2 regions of the Pseudochelatococcus sp. genome follow, and region 2 is predicted to be linked to the other one. Evidence: predicted binding sites of a transcription regulator. Region 2 holds the regulator's gene; the other holds the start of a gene.
The links. The regulator LexA, encoded in region 2, represses DNA repair genes until DNA is damaged. The targets are predictions, from matches to a motif close to TGTTCNNNNTGTGTTCNG.
Positions count from the first base shown of each region.

Region 1: ACOYJQ_RS06850 (YifB family Mg chelatase-like AAA ATPase) is a predicted target of LexA. The motif match lies at 7,536-7,553, and genes of this name have one in related genera.

Region 1 covers NZ_JBMNUS010000003.1:92,492-102,407, forward strand. The annotation lists gene ACOYJQ_RS06830 (hypothetical protein) at 1-5,064, opposite strand, end outside; gene ACOYJQ_RS06835 (2Fe-2S iron-sulfur cluster-binding protein) at 5,549-5,869, shown strand; gene ACOYJQ_RS06840 (universal stress protein) at 6,241-6,666, shown strand; gene ACOYJQ_RS06845 (Spy/CpxP family protein refolding chaperone) at 6,745-7,281, opposite strand; gene ACOYJQ_RS06850 (YifB family Mg chelatase-like AAA ATPase) at 7,622-9,160, shown strand; gene ACOYJQ_RS06855 (hypothetical protein) at 9,338-9,595, shown strand; gene ACOYJQ_RS06860 (DUF1491 family protein) at 9,642-9,916, shown strand, end outside.
Region 2 covers NZ_JBMNUS010000010.1:33,023-42,938, reverse strand. The annotation lists gene ACOYJQ_RS14775 (patatin-like phospholipase family protein) at 1-1,053, shown strand, start outside; gene ACOYJQ_RS14770 (CBS domain-containing protein) at 1,061-1,495, opposite strand; gene ACOYJQ_RS14765 (rhomboid family intramembrane serine protease) at 1,610-2,491, opposite strand; gene parE (DNA topoisomerase IV subunit B) at 2,826-4,955, shown strand; gene lexA (transcriptional repressor LexA) at 5,169-5,996, shown strand; gene ACOYJQ_RS14750 (ComEC/Rec2 family competence protein) at 6,097-8,385, opposite strand; gene gltX (glutamate--tRNA ligase) at 8,554-9,916, shown strand, end outside.

The sequences.
Region 1 (9,916 bases), on a different contig from region 2:
GCCTTCGCGGAACGCGTCGAGGCGGGCCGCCAGTTGCCCGTCGAGCGCGGAACCGCGCTGCACGATGGTGTCCTGGAAATCGCCCAGCCGGGCGGTGAGCACCGCGTTGATTTCCGCGCCGTGACGCGCGACGCTCTCGCCGAAGGCCGAGAGGTGTCCGGCGACGGTTTCGTCAAGGGCGCGGCTGCGCCTGTCGAAGACATGGCGGAACGTATCGAGGTGGTTCGCCAGCAGGCCGCCGATGGCCTCCTGCTGCTGCGCGGCCGTCTTGCCGACCTGCTCCAGATGGCCTTCCACCGCGATGCGGCCGGCCGAAAAGGCCGCGTCGATCGCCTGCGCGCCCGATTCCACGGCGGTCCGCAGCGTTTCGACGCGCGCGTCGATCCCCTCCTCCAGCGAGGAGCGGCCGCTGTCGATGACGGCGCGGAAGCTGCCGAGCCGCGACAGCAGGGTTTCGTCGATCTGGCGGCCGCCGTTGCCGATGGCCTCGCGGAACTGCGCGAGCCTTTCCGCGAGCTGCGCGTCGGTTGTCCGGCCGTAGTCGTCGAAAGCGGCGCGGAAGCTGTCGAAACGCGATGACAGCGTGGCGTCCAGCATCGCGCCGCCGTCGTCGACAATCGCCTTGAGGCCGTCGAAGCGGCCCGCGAGCACGCCGTCGAGCGTCGCCGACCCCTCGTCCACGGTCTTGCGCAGGGCGGAAAGCCGGGCCGCGAAGGCGCTGTCGAAGTCGCGCGCTCCGCCGTCGAAAGTATCGCGCAGATTGCCGAGCTGCTCCGTGAGCCGGTCGTCGAGGGCCTGGCCGCGCGTGGCGACGGTTTCCTCGAAGCGCGCGAGCCGCTCGCCGATGGCGCTTTCGATGCGGGCCGCGCCGCTGCCGACGCTGCCGTCGACCGCTTCGACGAGCTTGCCGACCGTGCCGTTCAAGGTGGCGGCGAGGCCGTCCGTGACCCGCTCCAGCGTCGCGCCGCCGTTGTCGAGCGTGTCGCGCAATTCGCCGATCCTCTGGCCGAGGGAGCCGTCGAGGGCCTGCCCGCGCGTGGCGACGGTTTCCTCGAAGCGCGCGAGGCGCTCGCCGATGGCGTTCTCGATGCGGGCCGCACCGTTCTCGACGCTGCCGTCGACGGCGCTGACGAGCTTGCCGACCGTGCCGCTCACCGTGACGGCGAGGCCGCCCGCAACCCGCTCCAGCGTCGCGCCGCCGTTGTCCAGTGTGGTGCGCAATTCGCCGATCCGGTATCCGAGCGCATTGTCGAGGGCCTGCCCGCGTGTGGCGACGGTTTCCTCGAAGCGCGCGAGGCGTTCGCCGATGGCGTTCTCGATGCGGACCGTGCCGCTCTCGACGCTGCCGTCGACCGCGCCGACGAGCTTGTCGACCGTGCCGCCGACGGTGGCGACGAGACCGTCGGCCACCTTCTCCAGCGTCGCGCCGCCGTTGTCGAGCGTGTCGCGCAATTCGCCGATTCTCCGGCCGAGGGCGGTGTCGAGCGTATGCCCGCGCGTGGCGACGGTTTCCTCGAAGCGCGCGAGGTGTTCCCCGACGGCATTCCCGATGCGGGCCGCGCCGTTGCCGACGCTGCCGTCGACCGCTTCGACGAGCCTGCCGACCGTACCCGTGAGACCGCCGGCGACCTTCTCCAGCGTCGCGCCGCCGTTGTCGAGCGCGGTGCGCAATTCGCCGATCCTCTGGCCGAGGGTGGCGTCGAGCGCCTCGCCGCGCGTGGCGACGGTTTCCTCGAAGCGCGCGAGCCGTTCGCCGATGGCGTTCTCGATGCGGGCCGCACCGTTCTCGACGCTGCCGTCGACAGCGCTGACGAGCCTGACGACCGTGCCGGCCAGACCGCCGGCGACCTTCTCCAGCGCCGCGCCGCCGTTGTCGAGCGTGTCGCGCAGTTCGCCGATCCTCTGGCCGAGGGTGGCGTCGAGCGCCTCGCCGCGCGTGGCGACGGTTTCCTCGAAGCGCGCGAGGCGTTCTCCGATGGTGTTCTCGATGCGGGCCGCACCGTTCTCGACGCTGCCGTCGACGGCGCTGACGAGCTTGCCGACCGTGCCGCTCACCGTGACGGCGAGACCGCCGGCGACCTTTTCCAGTGTCGCGCCGCCGTTGTCCAGCGCGGTGCGCAGCTCGCCGATCCTGTGGCCGAGGGTGGCATCGAGCGCCTCGCCGCGTGCGGCCACCGTTTCCTCGAAGCGCGCCAGTTTCTCCCCGATGGCGTTCTCGATGCGCGCGACGCTGCTTCCGACGCTGCCGTCGACCGCGCCGGCGAACTTGCCGACCGTGCCGCTCACCGTGGCGGCGAGACCGTCGGCGACCTTTTCCAGCGTCGCGCCGCCGTTGTCGAGCGTGTTGCGCAGTTCGCCGATCCGTTCGCCGAGCCTGTCGTCGAACGCCCTGCTGCGCGTGGCGATGGTGTTCTCGAAGCCGGACAGCCGCGTGTGGATGATATTGTCGAGTTTGTCGGCCCCGGTGCCGACAGCGCCCTCGACGGAGGCAAGCAGGCTGTCGATGGAGTATTCGAACGTCTTCGCGCCCCCGTCCAGCGTCTCGCGCAGCGCGGCGAGATGCATGCCGAGGCGCCCGTCGATATCGCGCCCGCGTGTCTCCAGCTCCTCGCCGATGCCGTCCAGGCGGCTGGCGAGCAGGGTGTCGAGTTCCTGTCTGCCGGTATCGAATGCGGTTTCAAGGCGGCGCCGGGCGGCGTTGAAATCGCCGAGCGTCGATTTCAGGTCGCCCAGCGTGCCGTCGAGTTCCGTGCGCGTGCCCGCGAGCGCGCCGAGCGTCTGGTCGAGCCCGCCGAGGGTGTCGTTGAGGTTGCCGACGAAGCCGGAGAAGCCCTGCAAGCGCGCCTCGAACAGCCGGTCCACCGCGCCGGCGCTGTTGACGATGACGGTTTGCAGCCCTTCGAGCTGGCGCGTGAACGACTTTTCGAGCGTTTCCCCGCCCGTTTCCAGCGCCGCCTTCAGAATCTGCGTGCGCTGGCCCACGGTCTCGTTCAGATCGCGCGTGCGCTGGCTCACCGCCGCCTGGAAAGCCTCGATGTGGCGGCCGAGGGTCTGGTCGAGCCGGTTGCCGCCAGCGGCGATCGTCGTCTCGAAGGCGGCGAGGCGCGCGCCGAGCGTCTCGTCGATCGCCTTGCCGCGCGTGTCGACGACGCGCGCCGCTTCCTGCGCGCTCGTCGCGAGCGCCTCGTTGACGCGTTCGCCCTGCGTGGCGATGGCGAGCACGACGTCCCGGCCCACGGCGGTGAGCGTGGAATGGGTCGCGTCCGTGCGCTCGCGGACGGCGTTGTCGAGCATTTCCACCTGCTGCGTGAAGGTGGCCAGCAGCCGCGCCGCGCTGCTCTCGAACTGCGTGTGGGCCGTGCCGGTCTGCTCCGTGATGGATTTGGACAGCCGCTCCCCGGTCTGCGCCAGGCCTGTCTCCAGCGCCTTGCCGTCCTCGACGATGACCTTGCGGATGGTTTCGCCCGTCACGGACAGGCGCTCCGCGAGCCCGGAGCCGTTGACGTCGATCGCCTCGACGATTTCATGCCCGGTCTGCGCGATGCGCTGGCTGATCTCGGCGCCATGCAGGCTGAGCGAGACGGCGAGCGAGTCGCCGGTCGATTTCAGCGTCCGGTTCACCTCGCCGGCGCGCGCCGCGATGGAGGATGCAACGGTCGTGCCCGCTTCCGCGAAGGCTTTCGTGGCCTTCTCCGTGCTCTCGTCAAGCATGCCGGCGAGGTTTTCGCCGGTGCGCGCCAGCCCGTCGCCGATCTCCCTGGCCTTCAGGTCGAGCGCCTGAGAAACGTTCTCGCTGGCGAGCGACAGCCTTTCGTTGACCGTGCTGCTCACGCCGGCCAGCTTGTCGACGAATTGCGCGCCCTGCGCCTCGATGTCCTGCACGACGCGGTCGCCGGCCAGCGTCAGCGACTGCGACAACTGCTCGCCCTTCGCGGCGATCGATTCGGCGATGCGCGTGCCGACGATCGACAGCGACACCGTCAATGCGTTGCTGCGCGCCTCCATGTCCTTCACGAGCGCGCCCTGCGAGGTGGAGATCGCCGCCCGCGCGCGGTCCGCGCTGCCGATGATGGCGTCGCGCTGCGCCACGAGTTCGTCGATGAGGCCGCGGATACGGACCTCGTTGTCGGAATAGGAGCGCTCCAGCGTGGCGATTTCGGTGCGCACCAGCGTGTCGAGCTCGCCCGCCCGTGCGATGGCGCGCTCCACGCCGTCGCCCATCGCGGCCATCTCGCGCCGCACGGCCTGCGACAGGCTGGCGACGGAGTCCGAGGAGAGCGCTTCCGGCTGCGCGAGGCGCACGGCGACGCTCGTCATGGCGCGCGCGACGTGGCGGATTTCCTGCGTGCGCGCATGCAGCGCGGCGAGGACGAAGGCGAAAATCGCCGGGCAGGCGACGGCCGCCGCGTAGAGCGTCCACGATTGCGGGTCCAGCGCCGCGACGGCCGCGTTCAGGCCGGTGTCGGAGACGTCGCGCTGGAGATAGAAGAAGCCGGCGACGATGCAGGCCCAGAGCGCCGACAACGCCGCGGCGATCCAGTAGGGGCCGGATGAGGGCTTGCGTTGCAGCGACTGAAGAAGCGCGCCGACGGCTTCCCTGTCGTCGTTCGCCACGCGCGCCGTGTCGGGGGCGACGACGGCGCTCTTGCGGGCATCGCGCGCGGCGGCGCTCTCGTTCCTGCCGGCCGTCTCGCCGCTCTCGCGCGGCGCCGGCGAAGGCTGCGCTTCGGCGGACGGCGCGGCGGGACGGGAAGGCTGGCTCTCCGCGCGCGTCACGGGCGTGTCGGCGCGCGGCAGGCCCGCCCGTGCGGCAGGCGAAGCGGCGGCGGTCGTGCCGGGCGGGGAAAATCGGCCGGTGGCTGCGGCCTGCGCGAAGGTCTCTCCCGCTCCTTCCCTCACGTCGCGCTGCGCGGTCTCGCGGGGCGGCGTTTCGGCGGGCGGTTTCGGGGCGGGTGTTTCGGCGTTGCCGGCGGCGGGGCGCGGCGGCGATTTCAGATTAAGCGCTTCCTCGATCGCGGACAGCGCTTCGGCCGTTGTATCGATACGCTTGCTGTTCTGAACCATGTTGCTGCCTCGTTCGCGCGATCCGCGCCCTGCCGCGACGCCCGCAAACACGGATGGCGCAGCATGAAAACAATCTTGCCCTATCCGTAAACCTAAACTTTGCCCCGCCGAAAGAAAACCCGCCCGGACAGGTTTGGGCCGGCCCGTTAAGGAGATATTAAGTTTATGGTAAACGTGCCCGCGGAGCTTGCGGAAAAGCGCGCCGCGCTTTTGCCGGCATCGCCCGTCAGGGTATCGTGCGGGAGTGAACGGAACGTCAAATCGGAATTCGGATGCTGCATTTTCGAACGAATCTGATGCAAGAAGCGGATGGCCGGGGCAAACTCCGATTCAGGCGTCCGCGCATCGTGCTCCGGCGGCCAAGAACTTCTGACAAAACCTCAGGGCTGAGGATGGCTGAAATCGCCGGCCAGCCGACGCCGCGAGGTTTTGTCAGAAGTTCCGGGGCCCGGTTCGCCAATCGATCAGGGGGGCAAGGTTTGGCATGCCTATCGTAACTTACATCGACTCGTCCGGCGCGGCGCGGAGCGTCGACGCCGCGCCGGGAGCCACGGTGATGGAAGCCGCCGTTCGTCATGCGATCCCGGAAATCCTCGGGGATTGCGGCGGTGCGTGCGCCTGCGCCACCTGCCATGTCTATGTCGATGAGGAATGGATCGACGCCGTGGGCGAGCCGGAGCCGATGGAGGAGGACATGCTCGATTTCGCGCTCGACGTGCGGCCGACTTCCCGGCTCTCGTGCCAGATCCGCATCACTCCGGCGCTCGACGGCCTCGTGGTCCATACGCCCGTGCGCCAGGCCTGACGTGCCGAAGATTGCGTCCGCCGGCGCGTTGCGGTGGATGCGGTTGACGAAGGACAAGGCCGGCCGGGGTCTTTGCCGCGATACTGCGGCATGGCAGGCGGAGCGGATAGCGCGTCGCGTGAGGAAAACACGTCGATTCCGGAAGATGGATCATTCCCGCGTTTCAGCGAAATATAAGTTACGGTAAAATCAAAAAGATAGGGTGCCGGTTCTGCATTCCGTCGGAACGCCGCGCGCTCGAGAGCAGTTTGCGTTCAAATCGATCCATCGAATTGAATGCAAGTTGCGGTAAAATATAGAACTTGGAGCGGCGTGACGATTCCACCTGAATGCACGCCGCTCTGTCCCGCACGATGCAAGGAGAACGGATGATGTTCAAGAAAATTCTCGTCCCGGTCGATCTGGCGGATCTCGATATCGCGCGCGTGGCGGTCACGCGGGCTGCGGCGCTGGCGCGGGAATCGGGCGGAACCATCCGGCTGGTTTACGTCCGTTCCGTGCTGCCCGTCGCTTTCGTGGAATTCGTGCCGCCCAACTTCGATACGGAGCAGGAGCAGCAGTCCGCGGAGGAACTGGCGGAATTCGCCAAGAGCGTGCCGCTGCCGCCCGAGCGCGTGTCGACGGCGGTGCGGCTTGGCGCGGTCTATAATGAAGTGCTTGAGGAAGCGTCCGAGATCGGGGCCGATCTGATCGTCGTCTCCTCGCATCAGCCCGGCGTGTCGACCTATCTCATCGGCTCGAACGCGGCGACCATCGTTCGCCACGCCACCTGCTCCGTGCTCGTGCTGCGCGGCTGATCCGCCGGCACGACGAAGGAAGGCCGGCGCCCTTGCGGACGCCGGCCGATGTCGTTTCCGGCGATGGCCCGTCGGCGATCAGCGGGCCGGGCGCGGCGCATGCCCGCCGGGGTGGGGGCCGTCGCCGAGCGCCTCGCGCAGCAGCGGGCCGAAGCGGCGCTTCTGGGCGTCGTCGAGGCTGTCGTAGAGGGGCTTGGCCGCTTCCGCGAGCTTGGTGAGGTTGTCCGCCCGCTCCCGCAGGCCCGTGGCCTGACGGGTGAGTTGCTCCAGAGCATCCGGGCGCTCGCCGCGCTCCCTGCCTTCCGGTCCGCCGCGACGCTCGGCGAAACGCTCCGCCCGCTCGTCGGCGATGCCGCGGAGCGCCGTTTCGAGCGTGCTCCAGTGCGGTTCCTGCGCCTGCGTCAACTGAAGGCCGGCCTTCAACGCCGCGAGACGGGCGGCGGTGAACGCGGCGCGATCCTCCGGCGTCAGGCGCGGTCCATGATGGCCGCCTTCATGCCTTTCCGCTGCGGGCCGGGCAGGCTTGCCGGCAGACTCGCCGGCCGGCTGCGCCATGACATGCGTCAGGCTGCCGAGAAGCAGCGCGGCTGAAGTGGCGACGATGGCAATCTTCATATCCTGACATCCTTTCGGGTCGGTGTCTGTTGCGATATGAAAAGTATGCGGGCGGTCCGCCTTCGTTTCAAATTAATTTTCCTTAAGGCTGTGTTCATGTATCGATAATGTTTTGAATACATAATTATGTTAAGAATTTATTTCAACTTATCCTGCATTCCCATGTAATGAAAATTTCTTATTTGTTGGATGTTGTCGGGGGCCGCCACTGTGTTGGATGGCGACTATCCAGGAAAGACCTCGCTAAGCCTATGTGTTCTTTTATTGTTCTTGAGTCGTGATGTCGCTCGCATTATGATGCCCGCGTGTTGGCCGCTTTTGCGGATTTCGGGGATGGCGGATGGTTGCGCGCGTGGCGACGGTGGCTTTCGAGGGGATCGAGGCGCGTCCGGTTGACGTGCAGGTGCTCGTCTCGTCGGGGGCGGTGGCGTTTTCGATCGTCGGCCTGCCGGACAAGGCGGTGGGCGAATCGCGTGAGCGGGTGCGCGCGGCGCTGACGGCTTCGGGGCTTGCGATGCCCGCCCGGCGCGTCACGGTCAATCTCGCGCCGGCGGACATGCCGAAGGAGGGATCGCATTACGATCTGCCGATCGCGCTGGCCGTCATGGCCGCGATCGGCGCGATCCCGGCGGATGCGCTGGCGGGTTTTGTCGTGCTCGGCGAACTGGCGCTCGACGGCACGCTCGCGCCGGTGGCCGGCGTGCTGCCCGCGGCGATGGCGGCGGCGGCGCGCGGTCTCGGTCTCGTCTGCCCCGCCGCATGCGGCCCGGAGGCGGCCTGGGCGGGCGGCGATCTCGACATCGTTGCGCCCGTGTCGCTGGTGCAACTCGCCAACCATGTCAGGGGAACGCAGGTGCTGGCGCGGCCCTCGCCGGCGCTGGCGCGGATATCCGGGGCGATGCCCGATCTCGCGGACATTCGCGGGCAGGAGAGCGCCCGCCGCGCGCTGGAAATCGCGGCGGCAGGCAATCACAACCTGCTGCTGCACGGCCCGCCGGGCAGCGGAAAATCGATGCTGGCAAGCCGCCTGCCGTCGATCCTGCCGCCGCTGACCCCGCGCGAGCTGCTGGACGTGTCCATGATACACTCGGTCGCGGGCCTGCTGGCCGAAGGGGCGCTGACGGACAGGCGGCCGTTCCGCGCGCCGCATCATTCGGCGTCGATGCCGGCGCTCGTGGGCGGCGGCGCCCATGCGCGGCCGGGGGAGGTGTCGCTGGCGCACAACGGCGTGCTGTTTCTGGACGAGTTGCCGGAATTTTCTCCCCAGACGCTCGACAGCCTGCGCCAGCCGATGGAAACGGGCGAGGTGCTGATCGCCCGCGCCGCCAGACGCGCGGTGTATCCCGCGCGCTTCCAGCTCGTCGCGGCGATGAACCCCTGCCGCTGCGGCCATGCGACGGAGCCGGGCTTCGCCTGCCGCCGCCAGCCCAACGACCGCTGCATGGCGCAATATCAGTCGCGTCTCTCCGGCCCCCTGCTCGACCGTATCGATCTTGTGATCGAGGTGCCGGCGGTGACGGCGGCCGATCTCCTCCTGCCGCAGGCGACGGAAGGGTCGGCGGCGGTCGCGGCGCGGGTGGGCGCGGCAAGGGACTTGCAGGCGCATCGCTACCGCTCGCTCGGCCTTGCCGGGGAAACAACCAACGCGCATTGTCCGCCGCCCGTGCTGGAGGAGGTGGCGCGGCCCGACGGCGCCGGCCTCGCCCTGCTGCGCGACGCCGCCGAGACCATGCGCCTGTCGGCGCGCGGCTATCATCGCGTGCTGCGCATGGCGCGCACCCTTGCGGACCTCGACGGCGAGGCGCATGTCGGCCGGCCGCATCTGCTGGAGGCGTTGGCCTATCGCGGCGGCATCGGCCGGATCGCCGCCGCCGCCTGACAGCGGCCGGACAGTGATCCGCTGTGGCGAACATGCAACAAGTCGCCGCCGACGCGCTTATTCCCACAGGTGTTAACCGCATTGCAATAACTTGCTGGCGGCAACCGCGCCGGCGTCCTATGGTGGAGGTGCAGGAAACTTTCGACAAACTTTCGACGCAGCCGGGTGAGCGCACGCATGATCATAGACCAGAACGAAGCGGACGATTTCCATGACGTGATGGAAGAGAAGCGCGCGGCGCTCTTCTACGTCAAGGAAGCCTTCGCCGAGGCGCAGCTCGACGGTCTCGACGAGGATTGCGTCGCCCACGCGGCGCTGTTCGCGGCCTTTCACGCGCTTGTGAGCACCTATGGCGAGGAGGCCGTGGCGGATTTCGCCGAGCGTCTGCCCGACCGCGTGCGCGCCGGCTGTTTTTCGTCCGGCCCCCGTCATTGAGCAAGATGCCGCTGTCCATTGCGATGCCGCCGATGAAAGGCCCGCCATGCGGCTGAAAAGCGACATATGGGTTGCCGCCTATCTGCGCCGCTGCGGCGTGGAGGGGGTGCCCGCCGTGCTGCGCCGGCGCGGGGCGGCGGAGGCGGGCGCGATTTTCGTGCTGCTCGATCGGCTCAACGGGACGGTGGCGCTGTTCGGTCCCGCGCCCCAGAGCCTTGCCGACGAGGATGCCGGCCTGCGCCTGTTCGCGCCGCTCCCCCTCAAGCCCGAGCCGACGCCCGCCGTGGCGGAGGCGCGGTTGCGGCAGGAAGCGGCGTTCGA
Region 2 (9,916 bases):
ATCGCCGACACAGGCAGGGAAAACGCGGTGGGCAGGGAACAGACGGCGACGGGAAATGCGGAAAACGGCGCGGCGCAACAGGAGGCGGCGAGGCGAGCGCCGGTTGTCGCCTCTCCCCGGCTGGGGCTGGCGCTCGGCGGCGGCGCGGCGCGGGGCTGGGCGCACATCGGCGTTCTGCGTGTGCTGGCGCGCGAAGGTCTGCATCCTTCCGTGATCGCGGGCACCTCCATCGGCGCCGTCGTGGGCGGCTGCTATGCGGCGGGCAAGCTCGACGCGCTGGAGGCCTTCGCCCGTTCGCTCACCGTGCGCCGCATCGTGTCGCTGATGGATTTTCACCTCAACAGTTCTGGCCTTCTCGGCGGGGAGCGCCTGCAAGAGCTGCTGCGCGCGCATCTCGGCCCGATCACGATCGAGGAATTGCCCGTCCGTTTCACCGCTGTGGCCACGGAGCTCGGCTCCGGGCATGAGGTGTGGCTGACGCGCGGTCCGCTGGCGGAAGCGCTGCGCGCATCCTACGCGCTGCCGGGCGTCTTCGACGCCATTCGCGTCCGGGGGCGCTGGCTGATGGACGGCGCGCTGGTCAACCCCATCCCGGTGACGGCGGCGCGCGTGCTCGGCGCGGAGGCGGTGGTCGCCGTGAACCTCAACGGCGACCCGCGCGCCCGCGCCGCCGTCGCACCGGAGATCGATCCCGCGCCGGACGAGAGCCCGGCCGACGACGGCCGCACGCGCACCGGCTTTCTGGGCTCGCTCCAGAACGCGCTGCCTTCCCCGGCGAATGCGGCGAGCTTCGGCGCGGGCATGTTCGGCGCGCGCAACAACCGCGGCCCCGGCCTCGCGACGGTGCTGATGGATGCGTTCAACATCACGCAGGACCGCATCGCCCGTTCGCGCCTCGCGGGCGATCCGCCCGACGTCACGATCGCGCCGCGGCTGGCGCATGTCGGCCTGTTCGACTTCGACAGCGCCGCCGAGATCATCGACCTCGGCGTCAAGGCAACGGAGCGCGTGCTGCCGGACCTCGTCGCCTATCTGTCGGGCGAGCCCGGATGAGCGGGCGTCAGGCGGTCGCGATATATTCGCGCAACGCCTTGTGTTCGTTCTCGAAATCGGCCAGCCGATGTTTCACGACGTCGCCGATGGAAACGATGCCCGCGAGCTTGCCGCCGTCCATCACCGGCACGTGACGGAAGCGCCCGGCCGTCATCATTTCCATCACGTCCTCGACGGTATCGTAAGGCGTGCAGGTCTTCACCCGCGACGTCATGATGCGCGAAACCTTGTCATCGAGCACGCGGGCGCCCTCGCTCGCCAGAACGCGCACCACGTCGCGCTCCGACAGGATGCCGAGCACCGCGCCGTCGACGCCCGTCACCACGAGCGCGCCGATGCGCCGCTCCGCCAGCAGATCCACCGCCTCGCGCAAGGTCCGCTGCGGCGAAAGCGTGATGACCGAACGCCCCTTGGCGTTGATGATGATAGCAACCGTGGTCATGACGACCTCCCTTCCGTTCATGCCCCTCCTGGCGAGGGAGCCTGCCGCCCGTCTGTGCGGGCTTCGCGATGCTCCGATTGTGCCCGCCGGGCCCCGTGAACGCAAGGCTTCCTTTCAGTTCGGCCCGCGCGCGCGGGAGACAGGATCGAGCGGCAGGAAAAGCGCCAGCCCGGCGAGGAAGCCGCCGATATGCGCCTCCCACGCGATCGCGCCGTCCGCGCCCATGACGCCCGAGGCGAAGCCCGCGAGCAGGTTGATGACGAACCACACCACGATGAAGCCGAGCGCCTGCCGGTTCTCCAGCAGCGCGACGAGCGGCTGCGCCGGCGCATGCACGCCGCGATAGGCGGCGCGCCCGAAGAACACCGGACCGCCGGCCGAGAACACGAAACGCGCCGCCGCCGCCATCACGCCGGAGATCGCGCCGGACGCGCCGACCATCGGCACGACGTCGTTCGGGCGCATCACCCAGTAGAACAGCGCCCCGGCGATGCTCGCGGCGACGAACAGCGCGAGAAAACGCACCGTGCCGAACCGGCGGGCCACCGGCGTGCCGAAGGCCAGCAGCCAAAGCCCGTTGAAGCCCAGATGCATCCATGAGCCATGCAGCAGGCTGTAGGTCAGCAGCGACCACGGCGCCGTGCCGCCTTCGGAAAGGATGTAGCGCGTGAGCGCCATCTGCTGCGCGCCGGCGGAAAACGCCGCCTCGAACATCGCCTGCGCCCGCGAGGGATCGACGAGCAGCGTGAGCCGGGCGGGAATGAAGGCGAGCGCCAGCATGACGTCGACCGCGACATCGGCCGCCAGCAGCGAGCGCGCGATATGCACCAGCACGAGAAGGGCGATGATGGCGACGATGACGCCGGGCGCATTCACCATGGGTTCGCGCGCCATGGGTTCGCGAACCGGGCGGCGGCGCGGATGATCGGGCGGGGGAAAATCAGACACGGGCACCTGCTTGGCGTGGCGGCCCGCAAGGCGCGCCGTCCGGGACACGCCGCGCCGCCCCGTCCCGCCGATCGCCCGTTCGACGGAACGACGTGCGAAACGCGAAACGCGCGCAGCAACGGCGCAACCCTATCACGCCACCGCGCCGGGGCGAAAGACGCCCGCAAGCCGACCTGCTATTCCCGACCCGCTATTCCCGCCACGCCAATTCCGCCATGCCAATTCCGCCATGCCACGCGGCCGCGCAGGCGCTCCCGTCCACATATCGCGCCGGCTTCCTGTCCGGCTGCGTCTTGACAGATCGGTCGACACCTGCATGTTTCCTGTCCGTTCGCCTGCTTGGGGGGCGGCGCGGGCGGATTCGGGAGAATCGGACGACACGATGACGGACAGCGACGATCTTTTCGGCCCGGCGAAGCGGGATGCCGTTTCCGGGGCGGCGGCAAGGGCCGCCTCTCCTGCGGCGGCGAAGCCCTCATCGCCGGCGCCCGCGGCGAGGCGCGCCGCCAGAGGCGAAGGCCGGCCCGCCCGCCCGCCGGAAGCGGCTCCCGCCCCCGCGGAGGCCGCCTACACGGCCGCGTCCATCGAGGTGCTGGAGGGGCTCGAGCCCGTGCGGCGGCGGCCCGGCATGTATATCGGCGGCACGGACGAGAAGGCCCTGCATCACCTTTTCGCCGAAGTCATCGACAACGCCATGGACGAGGCCGTGGCCGGGCATGCCAGCTTCATCGAGGTGGAACTGGCGGCGGACGGTTTCCTGAGCGTCACCGACAACGGCCGCGGCATTCCGGTCGATCCGCATCCGAAGTTTCCCGACAAATCGGCGCTCGAGGTCATCCTGACCACGCTGCACGCGGGCGGCAAGTTCGATTCCGACGCCTACGAGACGTCCGGCGGCCTGCACGGCGTCGGCGTTTCCGTCGTCAACGCGCTGTCGGAGACGCTGGAGGTGGAGGTGGCGCGCGGGCAGACGCTCTATCGGCAGTTCTATTCGCGCGGCCTGCCGCTCGGCCCGCTGGAGGTCGTGGGGCGCGTTCACAACCGGCGCGGCACGACGGTGCGCTTCCGGCCCGACGCCGACATCTTCGCCGAGGGCGTGCGGTTCGATCCGGCGCGCCTTTTCCGCATGGCGCGCTCGAAGGCGTTTCTGTTCGCGGGCGTCGAAATCCGCTGGCGCTGCGCGCCGGAGCTCGTCGCCGGCAACGGCAAGGTGCCGCCGGAGGCGACGTTCCGCTTTCCCGGCGGTCTCAGGGATTATCTCTCGCAGGAGATCGAGGGCCGCGCGCTCGTGGTCGACGGCATCTTCGCCGGGCGCGTCGACCGCGCCGGCGGCGACGGCAAGCCGGGCGGGCACGGCACGCTCGAATGGGCCATCGCCTGGTACGCCGAGGACGACGGCCACGTCGCATCCTACTGCAACACCATCCCCACGCCCGAGGGCGGCACGCACGAGCAGGGCCTGCGCACGGCGCTGCTGCGCGGGCTGCGCGACCACGCCGAGCGCGTCAACCAGAGCAAGCGCGCGGCGCAGATCACGGCCGAAGACGTCATGGTCTCCTGCGCCGCGATGCTGTCGGTGTTCATCCGCGAACCCGAATTTCAGGGCCAGACGAAGGACAGGCTCGCGACCGTCGAGGCCGGGCGCATCGTGGAGAGCGCGGTGCGCGACGCCTTCGACCACTGGCTCGCGGCGTCTCCCCAGCAGGCGTCGCGCCTTCTCGACTGGACGGTGGAACGGGCGGAGGAGCGCCTGCGCCGCCGCGCCGAGAAGGACATCGCCCGCAAGACGGCCACGCGCCGCCTGCGGCTGCCGGGCAAGCTCGCCGACTGCACGAAGGCGGGCGCGGCCGGCTCCGAGCTTTTTCTCGTCGAGGGTGATTCGGCCGGCGGCTCCGCCAAGCAGGCGCGCGACCGCGCGACGCAGGCGATCCTGCCGCTGCGCGGCAAGATCCTGAACGTGGCGTCCGCCGGGCGGGACAAGCTGGTGCAAAACCAGCAGATCGCCGATCTGATGCTGGCGCTCGGCTGCGGCACGGGGTCCGCCTATCGCAGCGCCGACCTGCGCTACGAGAAAGTCATCATCATGACGGACGCCGATGTCGACGGCGCGCATATCGCCTCGCTTCTCATCACCTTCTTCTGGCGGCAGACGCCGCGCCTCATCGACGAACGCCATCTCTACCTCGCCGTGCCGCCGCTGTTCCGGCTGAGCCACGGAGGCAAGACGGTCTACGCCCGCGACGAATCGCACCGGCAGGAACTGATGCGCACGACCTTCAGGGGCAGGAAGGTGGAAATCGGCCGCTTCAAGGGCCTTGGCGAGATGCTGCCCGCCCAGCTCAAGGAAACCACCATGGACCCGCGCAAGCGCACGTTGCTGCGCGTCGTCGTCGACGACGACGCGCGCCCGCAGACCGGCGACGCGGTGGAGCGGCTGATGGGCAACAAACCGGAGGCGCGCTTTTCCTTCATTCAGGAAAACGCCGCCTTCGCCACCGATCTCGATATCTGACCGCAGGAGCGCCGACGCATGAATCGGCCGAGATCCCCGTCCGGGCCGTAATCCTCGCCTGCAAGCCGGTTTTACAAGCCAAGTTTTAACGATCCGGGCGGATAGTGGCGCTTGCAGAACACATTAAGAACTTGTATAGTGTTCGTGTTTCGTTTCGTAAGCAGGCATGCATGAGGGGTCGCTGGGCGAAGCTCCGGGAAGGATTTGTGGACCATGTTGACGCGCAAGCAACACGATCTGCTTCGGTTTATTCATGAACGCATGCGGGAATCCGGCGTTCCCCCTTCGTTCGACGAGATGAAGGACGCGCTCGATCTGCGGTCCAAATCGGGCATTCACCGTCTGATCATCGCGCTTGAGGAACGTGGTTTCATTCGCCGCCTGCCCAACCGCGCGCGCGCGATCGAAGTGATTCGTCTTCCCGAGGCGCTGGCCGCGCCCGTGCCGCGGGGGCGCTTCAGCCCCAGCGTCGTCGAGGGCGGGCTGGGCCGGGACGGAGGGGCCGGCCGGGAGGCCGGATTCGGCCGGGACGGAGGGCTTGCGCGCGACCCTGCTTCCGGGCGCGCCGGCGGTCAGGCGTTCCGCGCGGGGGGCGAGCGTCCCGGTTTCGATTCGGGCGAGTCCGGCGCGGGCAACACGCGTCCTCTGTCCGCGCAGACATCGGTTCAGGTGCCGGTCATGGGCCGGATCGCGGCGGGCACCCCCATCAGCGCCATCCAGAGCAGCAGCCATACCCTCGCCTTGCCGCCGGAGCTGCTGTCGCCGGGCGAGCATTTCGCGCTCGAGGTGCGTGGCGATTCGATGATCGAGGCCGGCATTCTCGACGGCGACACGGTGATCCTGCGCCGGCAGGACATGGCGGAAACCGGCGACATCATCGTCGCGCTGATCGACGATGAGGAGGCCACCCTCAAGCGCCTGCGCAAGCGCGGCTCCTCGATCGCGCTGGAGGCCGCCAACCCCGCCTACGAAACGCGCGTGCTCGGCCCCGACCGTGTGCGCATTCAGGGCAAGCTCGTGAGCCTCGTGCGCCGCTACTGAACGCAAGTCGCGGGAGAACACGGCAATGGCCATGGCCTGCGCCACACCTCCGGGTGCGGCGGTGACACAGGCGGCTCCCCGGCTTTTGGCCGAGATGCCGTTATCGCGCGCTTCTGCGCCACGGGCGTTCTTCCGGGGCTTCCCGGCCGTCGCCTGTCCGCGCGCCGGGCGCGGCCGGATGCTCCCGCGTTCCCTCCACCGTCAGCCCGTCGCCCGCCACGGTGAGGGCGATGGCGCCGAAGCGGTCCAGGTCGTCGCGGTCGATCACATGAGGCGCGGCGCAATCCGGCGGCGCCTGGCGGGGCGTGATCAGGACGGCGGCGCGGCGGCAATCTTCCCTGAGCGCCCCTGCCTCGCGGGAGAAGGCCACGCTGCGGCCGTCAGCGAGACGGGCGACGCAGCCCAGCCTGTCGCAGGCAACGTTGTGCCGCAGCGCGGGGTCGTTCGCGCGGCGGCCGTCGCCGTCGGCGCGCAGCCATTGCTCGACGACGAAGGCCGAGGGACTGCCGAGAATGACGAATCGCCCGTCCGCGCCGCGCACCGCGGCGCCGCGCCCCTCCCGATCGACGCGGATATCGGGACGCGCCGGCGCGGCGGCGAGCGCGAGGCCGGCGGCGGCCGGCAGGACCGCGAGCCAGCGCAGCGGGGTGGACCACAGGCAGGCCCACAGCAGGGCCAGCACCAGCAACAACAGGATTCCCATGCCGAAGGCGGGCACGACGACCACCGCCCCCGGAAAATCCGTCATGATCCGCGCCCCCTCCAGCACGGGAACCGCAGCGAGGCCGGCCAGATGCCAGAAGGGACCGTCGAGGCCCAACGGATGAAACGCCACGGCGAGAAAGGAGAGCGGCATCACCGCGAGTTCCACGATCGGCAGGCCGAAGGCGTTGCCGAGAATGCCCCACGGATTGAAGGTCTGGAAGTGGTAGGTGCTGAACGGCCCGGTCGCGAGCATCGCCACGATGGTGGTGACGGCGCTCATCGCGATCACGCGGCGCATCCGGCCCGTGCGCTGCCGGTCCGGCGGTCGCAGCGCGCCCCCTTCGCGCAGCGGCAGGAGGCTGCGCGCGGGATCGCCGTTCTCCCAGCGCTCGAACAGCGCGATCAGCGCCGCCACGCCGGCGAAAGACATCTGGAAGCTCGGCCCGAGCATGGATTCGGGTTGCAACGTCAGGCACACGAAGGCTGCGAGCGCCAGATTGCGCATGGACAGGGCCGGCCGGTCGACGAGAATCGCTCCCATCACGATCAACGTCACGAACAGCGCGCGCTGGGTGTCGATTCCCGCGCCCGAGAACACGCAATAACCGCTGGCGCCGACGATGCCGGCGACGGCGGCGAACTTGCGCACCGGATAGCGGACCGCAAGGCCCGGCACGAACACGAGCAACTGGCGCACGATGACGAAGAGCGCGCCGGCGACGAGCGTCATGTGAAAACCGCCGATGGAAACCACGTGATAGATGCCGGCGGCGCGCAGCGCCTCGTTGGTCTCGTCCGCGATCATCCCGCGCTTGCCCGTCACCAGCGCCGCGACGAAGGCGGCCTCCTGCGCCCGCGGCCCTCCCGTACCGGCGTCGGGGAGCAGCGGTCCGCCGCCGCCGGCCGCCTCGAGGATACGCCGCGTCAACGCATTGCGCTCGACGTCGATCCGGGCGGAAAGGCGGGCGGCCCATCCGACGCGAATCGCGGCGGGTTCCACGTCGTCCGCGATGACGCGCACCGCGCCGTTCGCCGAGCCGACCGCGCCGATACCGCCGAAGAAGGCGTCACGCGCGAAATCGTAACCGCCCGGCCGCGCCGGCTGCGGCGGAGGCACGAGCCGCGCGACCGCCGCGATGCGCGTTCCCGCCGCGATGCCGGCCCCCTTGCGAAAGCTCACCCGCACCGTCGCCGGACGGCGCGCGGGCGGAAGGCCGGCGAAGGCGTGCACCTCGATCACCGCGCGCGGCCCCTGCCCGCGCTCCTCCACCGAGCGGACATAGCCTTCGAGCGGCCCGACGACGGCCGCGTCCAGCAGCGGCCGGGTGACGAGCGCCGTTCGCAACGAGGCGACCGAGAACCCGAGAAACACCGCCCCCACGGCGATCGCCGCGAGACGGGCGCGCCAGCGCCCGCGCAGCATGAACGCCGCGACGACAGCGAGCGCGGCAAGCAGCGGTCCGGCCCACGGCGCGGGCTCCCGCTCCGCCGCGAAGTAAAGCGCGATACCCGCGCCATAGGCGACGGGGAGCCACAGAAAAGGACGTCGGCGTGCCGCCTCGGCCCGCATCCAGCGCTCCGCGGCCGGGCGCAGCCGCGCGCCCCTGTCGAAGGCGCCCGCGAGCCCTGCCCATCCCGCGAACCGGGCGGGCAGCACACCGGCCCCTCGGCGCTCCCGGTCCATCGATGTCCGGCGCTCCCTACCCCGCAGCCGCAAGTCGTGTTACATCACGCAGTATCATCGTTTCGATCGCTCCGGCCAAGCCCGATCCGCCACATCCGGCGTCAATGCGAAGCTTTTCGGGTGCGAAACGTCATCCTGGTCGTCAACATTTTCGGAATTTCCGCAGCAATGACCGCTTCCGTCGTCACGCGCTTCGCCCCCTCCCCCACGGGTTTCCTGCATATCGGCGGAGCGCGCACCGCCCTTTTCAACTGGCTGTACGCGAAACACAACAACGGCAAGATGCTCCTGCGCATCGAGGACACCGATCGCGAGCGCTCGACGGAAGCGGCCGTCGACGCCATTTTCGACGGGCTGCGCTGGCTCGGGCTCGACTGGGACGGCGAGGCCGTGCGCCAGTTCTCGCGCGCGGCGCGCCACCGCGAGGTGGTGGAGACGCTGCTGGCGCAGGGACGGGCCTATTACTGCTACGCGACGCCGCAGGAGCTGGAGGCGATGCGCGAGGAAGCGCGCGCGCAGGGCCGGCCGATGCGCTACGACGGCCGCTGGCGCGACCGCGATCCCGCCGAGGCGCCGGCCGGCGTGCCGCCCGTGGTGCGCCTGAAGGCGCCGCAAACCGGCGAAACGGTCATCGAGGACATGGTGCAGGGACGCGTCGCCTGGCAGAACGAGAATCTCGACGACCTCGTGCTGCTGCGCTCCGACGGCACGCCGACCTACATGCTCGCCGTCGTCGTCGACGACCACGACATGGACGTGACGCACATCATCCGCGGCGACGACCACCTGACGAACGCCGCGCGGCAGAAGCATATCTACGAGGCGCTCGGCTGGCAGGTGCCGGAAATGGCGCACATCCCGCTGATTCACGGCCCGGACGGCGCCAAGCTGTCCAAGCGCCACGGCGCGCTGGGCGTCGACGCCTACCGGGCGATGGGCTATCTGCCGGAGGCCCTGCGCAATTATCTCGTGCGTCTGGGCTGGAGCCACGGCGATCAGGAAATCTTTTCCACAGAGGAAATGATCGCCGCCTTCAGCCTCGGCAACGTCGGGCGCTCCCCGGCGCGCTTCGATTTCGCCAAGCTCGAAAACCTCAACGGCCACTACATGCGCGCGGCCGGCGACGACGCGCTGGTCGCGGCCGTCGCGCGCATTTTGCCGGAGGTGGGGCCGGCGCGCGGCCTGCCGGCGGCGCTCGACGCGCCGATCGCCGAAAAGCTGCGCGCGGCCATGCCGGGATTGAAGGAACGCGCCAAGACGTTGCTGGAACTGCTCGACAGCGCCTATTTCATCTTCGCCTCCCGGCCGCTCGCGCTGGACGACAAGGCCGCCGCCCTGCTGGGCAACGGCGGCCGGGAACGTCTGGCGCTGGTGGCCGGCCTGCTCGCCGCGGCGGGAGAATGGACGCCGCAGGCGACCGAGAGCGTGGTGCGCGAGGCCGCCACCGAAGCGGGCGTGAAGCTGGGCCAGATCGCCCAGCCGCTGCGCGCCGCGCTCACCGGGCGCGCAACCTCGCCGGGGCTGTTCGACG